Regions from separate parts of the Sneathiella sp. D3-11 genome, predicted to be linked through region 3. Evidence: riboswitches for the same ligand, from Rfam matches in the RefSeq annotation. Region 3 holds a riboswitch; each other region holds the start of a gene.
What was found. Region 3 has a riboswitch for cobalamin ahead of AC0L73_RS01775 (TonB-dependent receptor plug domain-containing protein). Riboswitches for the same ligand answer to the same signal wherever they lie in the genome.
Positions count from the first base shown of each region.

Region 1: it holds a riboswitch for cobalamin, as region 3 does, so the genes downstream of both, cobW (cobalamin biosynthesis protein CobW) here and AC0L73_RS01775 (TonB-dependent receptor plug domain-containing protein) in region 3, are expected to answer to the same signal.
Region 2: it holds a riboswitch for cobalamin, as region 3 does, so the genes downstream of both, AC0L73_RS12035 (HupE/UreJ family protein) here and AC0L73_RS01775 (TonB-dependent receptor plug domain-containing protein) in region 3, are expected to answer to the same signal.

Region 1 covers NZ_CM147911.1:1,065,691-1,071,209, forward strand. Annotated here, with positions in the region: gene AC0L73_RS05620 (hypothetical protein) at 1-692, opposite strand, end outside; gene AC0L73_RS05625 (ABC transporter ATP-binding protein) at 777-1,565, opposite strand; cobalamin riboswitch at 1,851-2,039, shown strand; gene cobW (cobalamin biosynthesis protein CobW) at 2,161-3,189, shown strand; partial or broken gene cobN (cobaltochelatase subunit CobN) at 3,191-5,519, shown strand, end outside.
Region 2 covers NZ_CM147911.1:2,352,647-2,358,165, forward strand. Annotated here, with positions in the region: gene AC0L73_RS12020 (P1 family peptidase) at 98-1,084, shown strand; gene AC0L73_RS12025 (ABC transporter substrate-binding protein) at 1,117-2,595, shown strand; gene AC0L73_RS12030 (glutathione peroxidase) at 2,702-3,448, opposite strand; cobalamin riboswitch at 3,666-3,870, shown strand; gene AC0L73_RS12035 (HupE/UreJ family protein) at 3,907-4,536, shown strand; gene AC0L73_RS12040 (hypothetical protein) at 4,622-5,519, opposite strand, start outside.
Region 3 covers NZ_CM147911.1:348,400-353,918, reverse strand. Annotated here, with positions in the region: gene AC0L73_RS01805 (TonB-dependent receptor family protein) at 1-112, opposite strand, end outside; gene AC0L73_RS01800 (hypothetical protein) at 186-620, opposite strand; gene AC0L73_RS01795 (energy transducer TonB) at 702-1,553, opposite strand; gene AC0L73_RS01790 (ExbD/TolR family protein) at 1,550-1,966, opposite strand; gene AC0L73_RS01785 (ExbD/TolR family protein) at 1,968-2,354, opposite strand; gene AC0L73_RS01780 (MotA/TolQ/ExbB proton channel family protein) at 2,341-3,030, opposite strand; cobalamin riboswitch at 3,304-3,509, shown strand; gene AC0L73_RS01775 (TonB-dependent receptor plug domain-containing protein) at 3,749-5,519, shown strand, end outside.

The DNA of each region.
Region 1 (5,519 bases), 720 kb from region 3:
AAAATATCATCAACGCCCAGGCGATAATTGCGCGCGAGCTTGGTCAACAGGGCAAGTTCATTCAAATATGCATCCTCGCATCTGAATTGATCGCATATTTCCCGATCACTCATCAATTGAAGTGCACGCAACTCCATGGCAATCCGTTGCCGGTTCGCCGCTCTTGACTGATCCGCTGATTTCCCAGCTAGACATATGAATTTATCGCTTGCCTCGATGAGTTTTTCCGCCGGATAGAAGAACACGCAACTGCGCACAAACTGCCTACACAGCTTTTCGACAAAGGGCGTATTAGGAAGAGAACTCTGTTCAAGGTATGACCGCACCACCATCCGTCTGCAATAAATCAGCTTTTTTGGCATGATATGCGAGAGGTTCAGAAAAGACGGCGCATAAGTCACGAGCTGTCTGAACAACAGCAGTTTTTCAAGAAATCTATACTCAGCGATCCAGAAGCGTTGCTTAACTGAAGACAGCCGCGCGAGTTCCCCTTCAACGGAATCCCGAAGGAGTGTTCGCTCCCTTCTTTCCTGTGTTAATACTGACGTGCAATGCGTCCGTGTAACCGCGTTATCTATTATAAAGGGGCGCACCCAGCGGGTCAGAGCCTGCTCTTCTTTGCGCCACGGCAGATTGTCCCGTGGCGTCAATAAATCTGAAGCTGTCAGGCTGTCACTTTTGCCATCATTCATGGAAACCACGCTAATTTGACTCGCTAACAAAGCCCAAACTAGACGCTTTCAGGATGTTTTACGTGATCACCAAATAACGGAAATTCAGGCTGAAACAGTCGAAACCGACATCTGAATTGGTCCATCTTTTCGCTTATTCCAGAACTGCGACACATATGGATCATCCGTATGCCCCGCTTCACGGACGTCGCCCGTCCAGACAACGCGTCCCTCATGCAGCATGGCGATGCGGTCGGAAATAATACGTGCTGTCAGCAAGTTACTGGTTATCGCCATAACTGTACTGCCGAGTTCACGAACGTTATTGAAAATCTGATCATTGATGACATTGCTCATTATCGGATCGAGCCCGGCAGTTGGCTCATCCAGAAACAGGATCGGAGGATCCCCGGCTATTGCACGGGCGAACCCAACACGTTTCTGCATACCGCCGGAGAGTTCCGACGGGAATAAGTCAGCTACATCCGCCGACAGTCCGACAGAGCGCAGCTTCTTGATGGCCATTGCCTTGACATCCTGCTTGTTCACACCGGATTGCTGATTCAGGCGAAAGCCGATGTTCTCCCAGACCCGAAGGCCGTCGAACAATCCCGAACGCTGAAACAGAATACCGAATTTTCGGAAAAATTCCATCCGGTCCTTCTCCGGCATATCGCTAACTTCTTTCCCGTCGAGGAGGATCGAGCCACTGTCGGGTTTGATCAATCCGAGAATGCATTTCAGCGTCAACGTCTTGCCAGCGCCTGACGGCCCAATCAAAGTTAGAATCTCGCCAGCTTTCACCTCAAGATTTATGCCGTTCAAAACCTGAACGCCATCAAAGCTCTTATACAGGTCCTTGACGACAATTTTATTTTTCGCTGTTTCCGCCATGGCCAAGAAACTACAGGATAAATTTGCGAAAACAAACTGCATTCTGCAATCACGAAGCAGTTTAAGGGATGCCGAGTTCGAATAATTACGCCATTTCCAATACTAAATGAGATGGATCTCAATATCGTTGGCAGGACTGATGATTTCTGTCTCGCAGAATCACCGGGGGCTCTGTTTTGGACTACTCTGAACGGAAGCCGGTCGAGTGGGCATCCTAAAAAAGCCCGGACCGTTGGGCAAATCGATAAAAGCACCGTCAATGGATTGACAGGCAACGCTTTCCGCCGTAGCGTCCGCTCCGATGGTTCCCAATCAGGGATTATAAGGGAATGCGGTGCGATCCATGGGTCAATGCCGCGGCTGTCCCCGCAACTGTATGCGACTAGCCTGCACAAAAAACCACTGAGACAATCGGGAAGGTAAGTGCCGGTGCCATTCGCAAGCCAGGAGACCTGCCATCAACTGTATCAATTTCTGCTGCATGACGGAGGATCATGATGAGCGTAATGACATTGCGATATCCGCACCCTAATTCCAAACGCCCCTGCCCGGCCGGCCCTTTGGCCTGCGCGACATATTTCCCCGGAGTAATGATATGAGTGAGAAAATACCGGCAACCGTTATCACCGGTTTCCTTGGCGCGGGCAAGACCAGCCTGATCCGCCACCTAATCGAAAATTCGGAGGGCCGAAAATTGGCACTTATCATCAATGAGTTCGGCGACCTTGGCGTCGACGGGGACCTCCTCAAGGGATGCGGCAATGAAAACTGCACGGAAGAAGACATTGTCGAGCTTGCCAACGGCTGTATTTGTTGCACGGTTGCCGATGATTTCCTCCCCACCATACAGAAAATACTAAGCCGCGAAGATCGCCCCGATCATATCATTGTCGAAACCTCTGGCCTTGCACTTCCAAAACCGCTTGTCCGGGCCTTTGGATGGCCCGAAGTGCGCACGCAAGTAACAGTCGACGGAGTGGTTACCGTGATTGATGGCCCGGCCTATCGTGATGGGTTGTTTGCCGCTAACCCCGACGCCGTGCAGGCCCAGCGGGAAGCTGACGAAATGCTGGATCATGACAGCCCGCTGGAAGAGCTGTTCGATGATCAGATCAATTGCGCCGACATGATCATTTTCAACAAGGCGGACATGCTTGCAGATGAGGAACTCTCCTCGGCCACCGCCGGACTAAAGGATCGTCTCCGTCCACAGGTGAAAATGCTCCAGACGAGCCATGGTAAGCTGGACGCTCGGGTTCTGCTGGGTCTTGGTGCAGCGGCAGAGGATGATCTAGACGCGCGCCCGTCGGTTCATGATGATGCCGATGACCATGAGCATGACGACTTTGACAGTTTTGTTCTGGAGGTCGGGGAGATCACATCTCCAGAAACACTGATTGCCAAGCTGGAAAAGGCCATCGCCGCGGAAGATATTTTGAGGGTGAAAGGTTTCCTTACCGTGAAGGACAAGGATATGCGGCTCGTTCTGCAGGGCGTCGGCAGTCGGTTACAGCACTATTATGATCGGGAATGGGCCGCCGATGAGAAACGTATCAGCAAGCTCGTGATAATTGGCGAGCACGATATGGATCAGTCCACCATCACCAAAATAATAAAGGGCTAACATGCATCTTCTGGCGGCCATACCCGGCGGCATTGCTGATGGATCGGAAGCGGTTGATCTCGAACAGGTGCCGGGTGATATCATTTTTCTGTCCGCGGCGGATACGGAGCTGTCCAGCCTGGCACTGAGCCAGAAGACGCGTGAACGCGCGCCATCCCTTCGGCTTGCCAATACGATGCAGCTGTCCCACAATCTTTCCGTCGATATCTATGTTGAGGATATGATTGCCAACGCAAAGCTGGTGGTTGTCCGCCTGTTGGGCGGAATCGGCTACTGGCCCTATGCGGTGGAAAAAATCACCGAATGCTGTCGCGCAAAAGGAATTATGCTTGCTTTCCTGCCGGGGGATGATCAACCGGATGAAGAACTCGCCGCCCTCAATACCGTTCCGCATGGGACAGCCCATCGGCTCTGGCGGTATCTTGTTGAAGGCGGTGAAGAGAATTACTCAGGTTTTCTGGATTATAGTGCGTATCTACTGGATCATGAAACCGATTGGCGCGAACCCAAGCCGCTGTTAAAGGCTGGATTGTACTGGCCGAATGAGACACAACTGAGCATGGCGGATATTCGGCGGCACTGGAAGGAAGATACTCCAGTTACCGGCATTATTTTTTACCGTGCGCTGTATCAGGCGAATAATCTAGCCCCGGTGGATGCCCTGATCGAAGCCCTTTCAAGCCGTGGACTAAACCCGCTTCCCATTTTCGTCTCCAGCCTGAAGGATCCAGTTTCGGCGGAGATTATCGAACATCTACTGGCCGAAGCACCGCCGTCTGTGTTGTTGAATGCCACTGGCTTCGCTATTTCCAGCCCCGGCGGAGCGAGAAAATCCACTCCCTTTGACGCCGCTGATTGCCCAATTCTGCAGGTGATTTTTTCTGGCGGCAATGAAGACCATTGGAAGGAAGGTGTCACCGGCCTTTCCTCCCGCGATATAGCCATGAATGTCGCCTTACCCGAAGTAGATGGACGAATTCTCTCGCGTGCCGTTTCGTTTAAGGCCGACGGTGGATATGACGAGGCGACCCAAACGAATATTATCACCTATAAACCTGTGCAGGACCGAGTGGATTTCGTTGCCGATCTTGCGGCAAACTGGACGCGGCTGCGCAACACGCAGCGGACGAACCGGAAAATCGCACTGATCCTTGCGAACTATCCCAACAAGAACGGCCGGATCGGAAATGGCGTTGGCCTTGATACGCCCGCGAGTTCCATCGAAGTCCTGAATGCGTTGCAATCCGAAGGATACTCGGTCTCAAGCATTCCCGAGAATGGGAATGCCCTGATAAAGGGTTTGCTGGACGGGCCGACGAATGACCGAGACAAGAAGGCAAAAGGGAAAACGGCATTGCCTATCCCCTCTCCCGCTATTGCGAATACTTCAGGACCTTACCAGAAAAGCTGCAAAACGAAATCATCGAAAGATGGGGCGACCCGGAAAGTGATCCGTTCATCGAAGGGGAGCAGTTTCTCCTCGCAGCCCGTCGACTCGGCAATGTGATCGTCGGCATCCAGCCCGCACGCGGCTATAATATCGACCCGACAGCGAGCTATCATGACCCGGACCTCGTTCCCCCGCACGGATATCTCGCCTTCTATGCCTGGCTTCGAGAGGAAGAACAGGTTCACGCCGTTGTCCATATGGGGAAACACGGCAACTTGGAATGGCTGCCGGGCAAATCCGTTGCGCTTTCCCGTGAGTGCTACCCCGAGGCTGTTTTTGGCCCGACAGTGCATCTCTATCCCTTCATCGTGAATGATCCTGGCGAGGGAACGCAGGCGAAGCGTCGCGCCAGTGCCGTCATTATCGACCATTTGACGCCGCCCATGACCCGTGCGGAAAGCTATGGCCCGCTTGCTGATCTGGAACGACTTGTCGATGAATATTATGAAGCCGCCGGCGTCGATCCCCGGCGCATCGTCCTGCTGCGGGAGCAAATTCTTGAACTGACAGAGATGTCGGGCATCAATATTGACTGTGGAATTGCTCCTGACGAGCCAGAAGATGAACGACTTACCAAGCTCGATAATTATCTGTGCGAATTGAAGGAGCTGCAAATCCGCGATGGCCTTCATATTTTCGGAAAATCTCCGTCCGGTCGACAGCTCACCGATCTGCTGGTCGCGCTCCTACGCATTCCACGCGGAGATGGCGACGGCGCGAATGCCTCCCTTATCCGCAGCATCGCGCTGGATCTTAATTTGCTGGAGGATTTCGATCCTCTCGATTGCGAGATGGGCGCAGAATGGGATGGCGCCCGCCCTGAAGCTCTAGACTTTGAGGGAACCTGGCGATCCAACGGCGATACTGTGGAACGGATCGA
Region 2 (5,519 bases), 1.7 Mb from region 3:
GAACTCCTTGTTAGAAATTTTTGCGGCCGCGAAGATAAGTTGACCGATTGTTTGGCCAAGGCTAACGTTACGGAAACAAAAGCAAAAGATAAATATCATGAACAAACCTGGCACCAAAAATCTTATAACAGATGTTGATGGCGTAAAAATTGGCAATGCCGAAGATGCACGGGCAATGACGGGTGTCACGGCGATTATACCTGATACGCCTGCGGTTGCCGGGGTCGATGTCCGTGGCGGCGGCCCCGGGACCCGTGAAACTGAGGCGCTTAACCCTGACTGTCTGGTGGAACGGGTGGAAGGTATCGTTCTAAGCGGTGGATCTGTCTTCGGACTGGAGGCGGCGGCCGGTGCCGTTATGGCGCTCGCGAAACAAGGGCGCGGCTTCGATGTGAGAGGCATTCGTGTCCCGATTGTTCCGTCGGCTATTTTATTCGATCTGGCCAATGCCGGTAGTAAGGATTGGGGGGATATGCCTCCCTATCGTCAACTCGGAATGGAAGCCGTGGAAAATGTGACGGATGATTTTCCTCTTGGCAATATTGGCGCAGGGTACGGCGCCGCCGCCGGTAAGATGAAAGGCGGATTGGGGAGCGCCTCTCTGATCAGTGAGGACGGTGTGCAGGTCGGGGCGATTTTCGCTGTAAACCCGGTCGGCAGTGTTGTTATGCCCGGAACGCGTCATTTTTGGGCTTGGCCGTTCGAGCAGAAATCGGAATTTGGTGGCATGGGGTCACCCGATCTTGCCGGGGATATATCATTGGATATGCCGACCGAGTCGCGCCTTGCCGAAAATACAACTATTGGTGTTGTCGCAACGAATATTGCCCTAACAAAATCAGAAGCCAAGCGAGTCGCCATCATGGCCCATGATGGCCTTGCGCGTGCAATTAGGCCTGTACATACCCCCTTTGACGGCGATAGTATTTTTGCAATATCGACGGAAAAAGAAGAGTTATCAGGCCCAAGACCATTCGGTGTGGCGAAGATCGGCACAATGGCTGCCGATTGTGTCGCAAGATCCATTGCCCGGGCTGTTTATAACGCCAGAAGTTTAGGCGGATTGCCGGGATATATGTCCTAAATATTGAGGTTTTATACAAGGGAGAGAAGTCTATGAAGAGAATACTTATTGCCGCCGCCCTTGCTGGTGCCGTGTTGGCGCCGCTATCGGCTCAGGCAGCGAATGACACTGTTACTTTCGCCCAGCGGTTGGAGCCGCCTGGGCTTGACCCGAGAACTGGCGCAGCCGCAGCGATTTCGCTTACCACACTTTATAATGTCTATGAGGGCCTGACCCGCATGGATGAAAAAAGCATGATCCATCCGGCTCTTGCGGAAAGTTGGACCATCAGTGATGACGGCCTTACCTATACCTTTAAGTTGGTCGAGGGAGCGAAATTCCACGACGGTGCGGATTTCGACAGCTCCGACGTTAAATACACGTTTGAGGCCAACGCCGCTGAAGACAGCCAAAATAAGCGTAAAGATCGCTTTGCCAATATGGAAAGCATTGAGACGCCAGATGCTAATACTGTGGTTATCAAGCTTAAAGAGCGCCGCCCGGCCCTACTTGAGCAGTTGAGCGAATCTACAGCCGTGATTGTCGATCCGGCATCGGATGCGACCAACGCAACCAATCCGGTTGGCACGGGTCCGTATAAAGTTGCAAGTTGGACGAAAGGCGATAGCCTGAAGCTGACGGCGGCTGATACCTATCGTGCCAAAGACGACGTTGCGATCAAGAATGTCACGATCCGCTTTATCAGTGATGGTCCGGCGCGTCTTGCTGCGCTGCTCGCTGGCGATGTGGATGTTGCGGATATCCCGAAGGAGCTGATCGGCAGTGACGCCCTGAAGGACGATTTCAATGTTGTGGTCGGAAACACAAACGGTGAAACCATTCTCAGCACCAACAATGCGGATGAAGCACTTTCAAAGTTGAAAGTCCGTCAGGCAATCGCACATGCGATCAATCGTCAGGAACTGATTGATGGTGCGATGTTTGGTTTTGGAACGCCAATCGGAACGCATTTCGCACCACATCATCCGGATTATCTCGATCTGACTGGAACTTATCCATTTGACCCTGAAAAATCCAAGCAGCTTCTTGCCGAGGCAGGATATCCGGACGGATTGGAGCTTTCATTGAAGCTACCGCCAGTGGATGACTACGCCCGTAAAGGTGGACAGATTGTTGCAGCACAGCTTGAAAAAGCCGGCTTCAAAATCAAAATTGAGAATGTTGACTGGCCGAAATGGCTTGATGAAGTCTACAAAAAGAAAAACTATGACCTGTCAATTGTCTCGCATGTAGAACCAATGGATATTGGCATTTACGCTCGTGAAAACTACTACTTCAATTATAATAATCCGAAGTTCAACGAAGTGGTTGCCGCAGCTGAATCTGCAGCTTCACCAGCTGAACGCACAGAACTTTTGCAGACCGCGCAGAAGATTCTGGCTGAAGATGCCGTAAACGGCTTTATGTTCCAGTTGCCGCGTGTGGTTGTGGTTCGCAATGGGCTGAACGGTGTATGGAACGATCTGCCATTCTTCGTCACCGATGCGTCACGGATGTCCTGGAGTGATTAACGTCCTTTAGGTCTATCAAACGCTGTAAAAAAACCCGCTGGCTCTCACCAGCGGGTTTTTTTGAAGAAGGAAAATTGACGAAACCTTCTTCGCGGTATTTGGAAATTTATGCGGCGGCGGATTTGCCGGCGCCAAGATAGTTTTCCAACTCGTCAGCACCACCGATTTTCTGGCCGTCGATAAAAATCTGCGGTGTGGTCAGGACGCCAGAAACGGCTCTCAGGGAGCGCATTGTTGCATCGCTACCGAGAATGATTTCCTCATATCCAAGACCGGCTTTCTCCAATGCAGCTTTGGCCCTTGTACAATGGCCACAGCCCGGCTTTGAAAAGACCGTAATCGCCTTTGGCTTCTCTGCGCTCGGGCTCAGATATTCGAGCATTGTGTCCGCATCTGAAACTTCAAACGGATCGCCTTCGACATCAGGCTCAATGAACATTTTTTCTATGACGCCGTCATTGACCAGCATTGAATAGCGCCAGCTCCGGTTACCAAAGCCAAGATCATCCTTATTTACAAGCATGCCCATGCCTTCGGAGAAAGCGCCTGTCCCATCCGGGAGGAAGGTAATGTTCTCAGCTTTCTGGTCTTTCTTCCACTCGTTCATGACAAATGTATCGTTGACCGAAAGACAGATGACTCTGTCGACGCCAGCTTTCTCGAGAGTCGGAACAAGCTCGTTGTATCGGGGGAGATGCGACGAAGAGCATGTTGGTGTAAAGGCTCCGGGAAGAGCAAACAGGACAACTTTCTGGCCTTTGAAAAGCTCATCCGTTGTCACATCGCACCAGCTATCGCCGTCACGTGTCTTGAAGGTGACATTCGGGACTTTCTGTCCTTCCATATTTTTCATCTTTTTAACTCCATCAGTATGCAAATTCTTGTCGTGAGCCATATATATTCAGCTCAGAAATTTATGCAAGTAGTTTTTAGAATTATTTTAATATATGAGATGTGAGACCTAAAAATACCCGATAACATCTCGTCGAAACTATCATTTCAGTCTGCTCTCTGCCTGCAAAAGATTTCAATTGGCAGTAATTGCCGCTGGTCATCATCGATGGCAGTTGATAGAGTTTGCCGAAGGCGGTTCTATCGATTTTATCGGTCAGTTAAAAGGGAATATAGTGAGGACGGTTTAGCGTCCAATTCTATGGCTGCCCCCGCAACTGTTAGCGCGAAGGGGCTTTCAAAGATGCCACTGGATCATTCTGGGAAGGTAGAAAGCACCGTGATAGCGCAAGCCAGGAGACCTGCCGCTGACAGGACGTAAAGACAATTCGTCGGGTGAGACGAAAACAGGAGAATGACATGCGATATAGAATAGCGGCGACGACAGTGCTTGCTGCACTGATGGTTCCAACACTGGCTTTTGCGCATCATCCAATGGGTGGCGCGACACCTAGTAATTTCACGGAAGGTCTTTTGTCAGGCATTGGGCACCCAATTATCGGGATCGATCACTTGGCCTTCGTGGTTCTGGTCGGCTTGGCAGCGGTCTTTCTGACACGAAAATATATTGCGCCTCTTGCCTTTATTCTGGGAACAATTGCCGGATGTTTGCTGATCACAAATGGAGTGGCGCTTCCCTTCGCTGAACTGGTGATCACCGGATCGGTTATTCTTCTGGGCGCATTGGTGGTGTCGGGTAAGAAAATCCCTGCGGCCCTTCATATGGCGATCTTTGCTATTGCCGGCCTGTTTCATGGCGGCGCCTATGGTGAGGCAATTGTTGGTGCAGAAAATATGCCGCTTGTTGCCTATCTCATCGGGTTCGCGGCTATTCAATATTCAATTGCCATCGGCGCTGGATTTATTGCTGAAAAAGTCTGGCACGCTACTGAGACCGCAGCGGCAAAGCCACGCATTGCTGGTGCTGTTGCCGCCGGTGTCGGCATTGCCTTTTTCGTTGAGAATGTCGAAGGCATGATCTTCGGATAAAGAATATTCGGTCGCGGAGGCGGCTCTAGAAAAGAAAAAGCGACGGATTTACCGTCGCTTTTTTTATTGCCGTAATAGTCAGATTTTACCGGACGTATACATGTACCTCGTTAGAGGCAACATTTGCATTCGCTGTGCTGGCAAGTTTAACGCGCGACGCAGGCAGGCCCATGTCAATGAGAGACCTAAGGACCCGTTCAGCATTTTGCACTGACTTCACCTGATTGTTAGCCAGATTGCTGTTCAGCGGTGCAATGGAGACCACATCGAAAGAAGATTGCGGCCGTTCCTGCATGGTGCGGCTGATCGCATCATAGAGAGCCTGTTCATAGGCGACATCGTCCCGGTCGAAGCGGATAATTACCAACGCCTGACGTTCCCCAGATGTCGTATCCGCCGCCTTGGCCGTTTCAAGGTAATTACGCGTGCCAGCGCTTGATCCCAAGAATCCACCGTTCTTGATTGCGATCGACGTGTTGGTGAGGTTCATCCGCTCAGTACCCACATAGGCTGTCTGGCGGTTAATATCATTGGTGAGCTGGTTAAGGAGACGGTTTGTCAGGACGGAAGTCCGGCTTGTTTCATCCTCCAACACCGTCAACTGGCGGTGATCTTCTTCTATCGCGCCGCTAAGCTCAAAGGCGGACTGTACCGATTCGAGCAAGAAACCAACCTCACCCGCGTCCCCTGCGACTGTATTCGCAAGGTTGTTCATCTCCGAAACATCCGCCGCAATTTTTTCCAGGTCGCTTTGGGCTTCATTCCACTGGCTGATCAGGATCGGGTTACCCTTGGTCGTGCCGATCTGAAGGCGTGCATTGATGGCGGCCATGGTTCCGTGATAGCGCTGCGACGTTGCGGTGGTCGAGGCTTCCATTGCCTCGAATTGGGCGCTGCTCTGGTTGACGCGTGCCTGCAGAGCCCGGAGGCTGTCACGCAACGTTTCAACCCGCTGTCCAACGACAGTGCCCGTACTTGGCGCT
Region 3 (5,519 bases):
CGGTCGTTGTGACCGTAATTTCCTTTTCGAGCGGTGCTTTTTCCTCGGCGCTGATTGGCCATACACTTAGGGCAGCCAGACTGACGCCCAGCATTAAAGTTCTTGTTTTCATTTTGCCTCACAAGTTCACACGCCGCAGCCAGTCGCCTGGCCGGGCTTAATGTCATTTGAAATTCTTGCTGTGATCAGAGGCTGTGGGGTGGCGCGCGAGAAAAAGTACCGCGAATGCGAAACAGATCGAAATGAGCATCATTTGCGATGGAAATAAAAGGGTCGGCCTTCGCTATGCGAAGGATTGGTATCGGCGTTCCGTCGAATAAAATATTCCCGACCGTCGTGCCAAAGGTCGGTAGGACGCAGAGCGCACATCTTGGGTGCGATCCGGGGTCAGTCTGGACGTTGGCATCCTGAAGATCGGCCCAGGTTACCCATTTGATCCCTTCCGGGGTACAGATGAGGAAACGCTCACCAACCAGCTTCTCCAACTGCGATAGCTCGGGGTTGTCGGTAGCTTGTTCGATGTTTGATGCGCCAAGGGCAAGGGCTGGCATCACCGCGTTCGCAAGGAACGTGAGGAGCATCAAAAGAGTTATATTTTTCCGAAATCTATTATCGAACATGATCGTTCTCATAAACACGACCTGCGTTCGCCGCAAGATGCGTTGAAGACCATATGTAATTCCGTTTCCTCATATGCCCTGTCATTCGAAATTATACCTGACCGGAAATTTGAATTCCAAAGCCGCCTCCGGGATGGTTGATGGAAAGGGATCGAACGGGGCCGCCTTTCGCACCATTTTCAAGGTTGCCTCATCCAGCGCCCTTGATCCTGAAGATTTGAAGATTTTAAGATTCTGTAACGCACCATTTGATGTCAGGGTAAATTCAATATGAACAACACCCTCCTGCCGCCGCAACTTCGCAGCGCGGGGGTAATATTTGTTCCGTGCAAGTTCGGCCCGAACGGTATCGCGATACGCACTGGTCTCGCTGTTGCCGATCGAACTGCCGTCCGCTACTCCGGGATGGCTTGCTGCAATTTTCTGACCACCTGTTGTCGCCTTCTGTGGAATTTCAACGGGCTGGACAGCTTTTGTCTTCTGTGGACTCTGTGGGGCAGGTTGTTTGTTTTTAACTGTCTGTTTCAAGGGTATCGGTCGCGGCGGGACGGGCAGCGGTTTAACAGGTTCCCGCTTTTTGCTGACTAGAACGGGGAGGGGTACTGTCTCCTTCGGTGGCGTTATTGGGATGACCTTTTTATTCGGGACTACGGGTAATGTGGGAACGGCTTCAATCACCTTTGGTTGGATCGGGAAGACCGTCACTTCTTTAGGCTTGGGGGATGCCGCCTCAGGCTCGGACGTCGGCGCAGGCTCCGTATTCGGTGGGCTGTTCACCGCGGGTAATTGGCCGACCGTAAGCGTAATCCGGCCCTTCGGCATGGCGAGCGACGGGGGTGCGCTTTGCCAGGCAACTAACCCCATAATACCAATGACATGCAATCCGGTTGAGAGCAGCAAGAAAGTTGGTTGGCGAAGCAAAAGGGCGGTCATTTTGACGCCACCTTGTCGAGGGTCACCAAGCGGATATTGCCGACTTTCACGGCTTTCAGTACCTCCAGAATTTCGATGAGGCGACCTGCTTCCAATTCGTGATCTGCCGCAAGCTTGATGAAAATTTCGTCGCCATCTTTTGTCAAAATCTGACGGGCAGTCGAACCAAGACGGTCTAATGCGACGGTCTTTCCCTGATAGGAAATCTCCCCGATCGCGTTGATTTCTATCACCTGTGGATGTGGGGGGACCAGAGGGCGCTGGCTCGTCCAGGCGGGCTGAAGATCTTTGGAAAGAGGGGCGGCGACCGTCCCGACGATCAGGAAAAAGATCAGCATTAGAAAGACAACATTGATGAGCGCAATCGTATTCTCGGGCAGGGCGCGCTTTTCTTTGGGCGTGGTTATTTTCATGTCAGCGCGCCAAAGAAACAGATTGCAAATCTGTTTGCTCAAGGGTTTCCAGAATCGTAACAAGCTGTTGCGTCGGCATTTTTTTATCCGGAGCAAGGACGGCGCTGGTGCGACCTTCCTCGGTTTGCTCTTGCACGCGGTTTTTCAGCGCGCTTGCGCTTATCGAAATCCCCTCAATTTCAAACCGCCCGTCAAGATGGGCGAAAATTATGATGGGCTTTTCTGTTTTCTCCTGGGCAGGACCAGCCGTTGCGGCGGAGAGTGTGAACTCGGTAAATTTTGTGAAGGTCGACGACAGCATGAAAAACAGAAGTAACAGGAATATTACATCGATAAGCGATGTAAGACCGATTAGGTTTTTGCGCTTCTTGCCGTTACGAATTCGCATGATCAGCGGTGAGCGTCGCAGAAAGGCCGGAGGTAGATTGGTTAAGAGAAACGGCGGTAATTTCACCAGTCAGGAGGGATGTGACCATGCTTTCAATTGCCTGCTGCTCTGCATCGACCAAAGTATCAAACCAGGTTGCCACCATGGAAGCCGGGATCGCGAGGGCGAGGCCCGCCGCCGTTGTCAGCAGCGCGACCCATATTCCCCCGGCTAGCGCCGAAGGGTCAACATTTGCACCTGCGGATTGCAGGGCCTGAAAAGCTTCGATCATTCCGAGAATTGTCCCGAACAGGCCCAGCAGAGGCGCGATCTGGGCGATTGTTTCCAGCAATCGAATTCCCTTGCGTGCCTTGGCAAGTTCCTCCCCGGCGACGCGATCAATATCCTCTCGGACAAGTGCCTGCCGATCTGGCGAATAATAGAGACCTTGCAACGTATGGCGCACGGTCATTGCGGTCGGGCTCTTTTGTGCCTGAAGGAGCTCGATCGCCTGCAGTCCTTGATTGCGTTTCCAGAGCAGCATGGCTTCCCGGATTTTTTCATGTCGACCCAAGCCCGTTGATGTAAAGAGCCAGAGCTTTTGCAGGGCTACTGACAATGCCACCACGGAAAGAACAGCCAGAATAGCGATTACGGGGCCGCCTTTATCATAGAGCGATATTACATATTCGATCACGAGGACGCCTTCCCAAGGGTTAAGATTCGCAACTAATACGCAAACAGAGACATGTTTTGTCAAGTCGCGGTTTGAAGGGCCGAGCCTCTGGTTTTGCGCAAAGCGCATCCATTTGCCTCTGTAAATTTAGGGAAACCGGGTTGTTTTAGTATTAGTAGTCATTAGCTGCGGCAAATTGTCTCGTGATCGACGGCAGGCAGCTTGATGTGACGTTTCATTTCTAACAGTACCAGAATGATTTCTTGTTGCTTGACTTATAAAAAACGCTGATGCAATTACTATCTCAGCGATGGTTCCATTCATGGATGAAAAAGGGAACAGGGACTGACCAGCCTGACTGAATTCAGGCTGTTTTACACCTTGGCTGCCCCCGCAACTGTGAACAGAGAGCGTGCCCGAAAAAGCCACTGGGAAACTGGGAAGGCTGGGAAACGCAATGACCTGTGAGCCAGGAGACCTGCCGTCGTAAGCGCTACTCGACCACTGTACGGGGTGTGCTCGTGGGACGGAAACCCGTTTGTGGTGGCGCGCAGGAATGCGTTGCTATCGGGGTTTTGGATTTGAATTCTATTTTCCTCAATTGCTGAAAGCCATTTGTCCGTTTTATGCGGACTTGAAGTTTTCTATCTGATCGCACTGTGTTTCTTCGTCGTCAGGCGCAAGCGGCAATGTCGCTGTTTGCCCTTACTTGTCTTTTAAGAAACAAGAGGGATCAGCAATGTTTGATTACTTAAAAAAGAAGAAACCTATTCCCGTCCGCCTTGCCTCCGGCAGTTTCCTTGCGATCATTATCGCCATGTCGGTCATGGCGGATGACACAACCCAACTCATGCCCGAAATTGTCGTCTCGGCAAGCCGTACGCCGCTGCCGTCTATGGAAATTGGTAGCGCCGTCACGGTCATCACAGCAGATGAGTTGGAAAAACGGCAAGTGAGGATCGTCTCAGATGTTCTACGGGATGTGCCGGGTATCGCCGTTAATCGCACAGGGCCGGTTGGCAGCCAGACGCAAATCCGCATTCGAGGAGCGGAAGCAAACCAGACGCTTGTCCTGATCGATGGGATAGAAGTCAATAACCCGGCTTCGGGATCGGAGTTCAACTTTGCGAATATCCTGAACGCGGGGATTGCGCGGATCGAAGTGCTGCGTGGACCGCAAAGCGCGATTTACGGCAGTGATGCTATTGGCGGCGTGGTGAATATTATCACCAAGGACCCCGAACCCGGTTTCACCCTTTCCACCCGTGGGGAGTTTGGCTCTTTCTCTACGAAGGACGGGCAGGTCGATATGGGCTATGGAAGTGATAAATTCACCATTTCCGGTACGGTCGAGCGGTATATTACGCATGGCATCTCTGTGGCCGATGAGAAAAACGGCAATACCGAGAAGGACGGTTATGATAATACGACCGGTCGCCTCAAAATCAGCGTCAAGCCCATCGAGAACCTTGAAATTAAAGCGGTGGGCATGATTGTCGACAGTGATCTGGATAGTGATGCCTCCGCCGTTGTGGTCAACACGATCGATGGCGAAGACAGCTCTCAGTCCCTGCAAAGATACGGCTTGACCAGCGCAAAACTAACTCTCGCCGATGGTGCCTGGGACCAACTGGTCAAGATGAGCTATATGGACGATAAAACGGACTATCTAAACGGAGCGGGGGCGACCACCTATACATCGGAAGGCAAGCGGATCACCTATGGCTATCAGTCGGATTATTATTTCTCGACACCGGATTTTGCAAACGCCGACCATACGGCTACCTTCGCGGTTGAACGCGATGAGGAGGAGCAATACACCAACAGTGGTTTCTCCGGCCCCAATACTGTGAACATCGTGAATTACGGTTACTCAACGGAATACCGGGTCAGCTTATGGGAAAATCTATTTCTGTCCGGCGCGCTGCGTTATGATGACAATGATAATCTCTTCGACAATCAGACCACTTATCGCGGGACGGCTGCCTATTTATTTGATGAAACCGCAACCCGTTTGCATAGCAGCTTTGGCCGGGCGGTTAAAAACCCGACATTGTTTGAATTGTTCGGCTCCACGCCCGGTTTCACCGGCAACCCTAACTTGAAGCCTGAGGAAGGGTTCGGATGGGACGCGGGTGTCGAACAGGCTTTTCTGGATGACAAACTGATTCTTGACGTGACCTATTTCAGCAATCGCATTGAGAATCTTATTCAAGGCAGCGGGAATACAGCCGTTAATCTTGCCGGCACAAGCCGGATACAAGGTATGGAGTTTACTGCCTCGACCGAGCCGTTCGAGAACATACGTCTCGATGCTTCCTATACCTACACAAATGGGAAGGACGCAATGGGGACGGCGCTTGTCCGGCGGCCCAAACATATCGCCAGCCTCATCGGAAACTACAGTTTCGATGTTATGGAGAGACCTGCCAACCTCAATTTGAGTCTTCAATATAACGGTAAGCAGAGTGATATTGTCTATGACAGCTATTTCCCCGTGGCGACGCGAA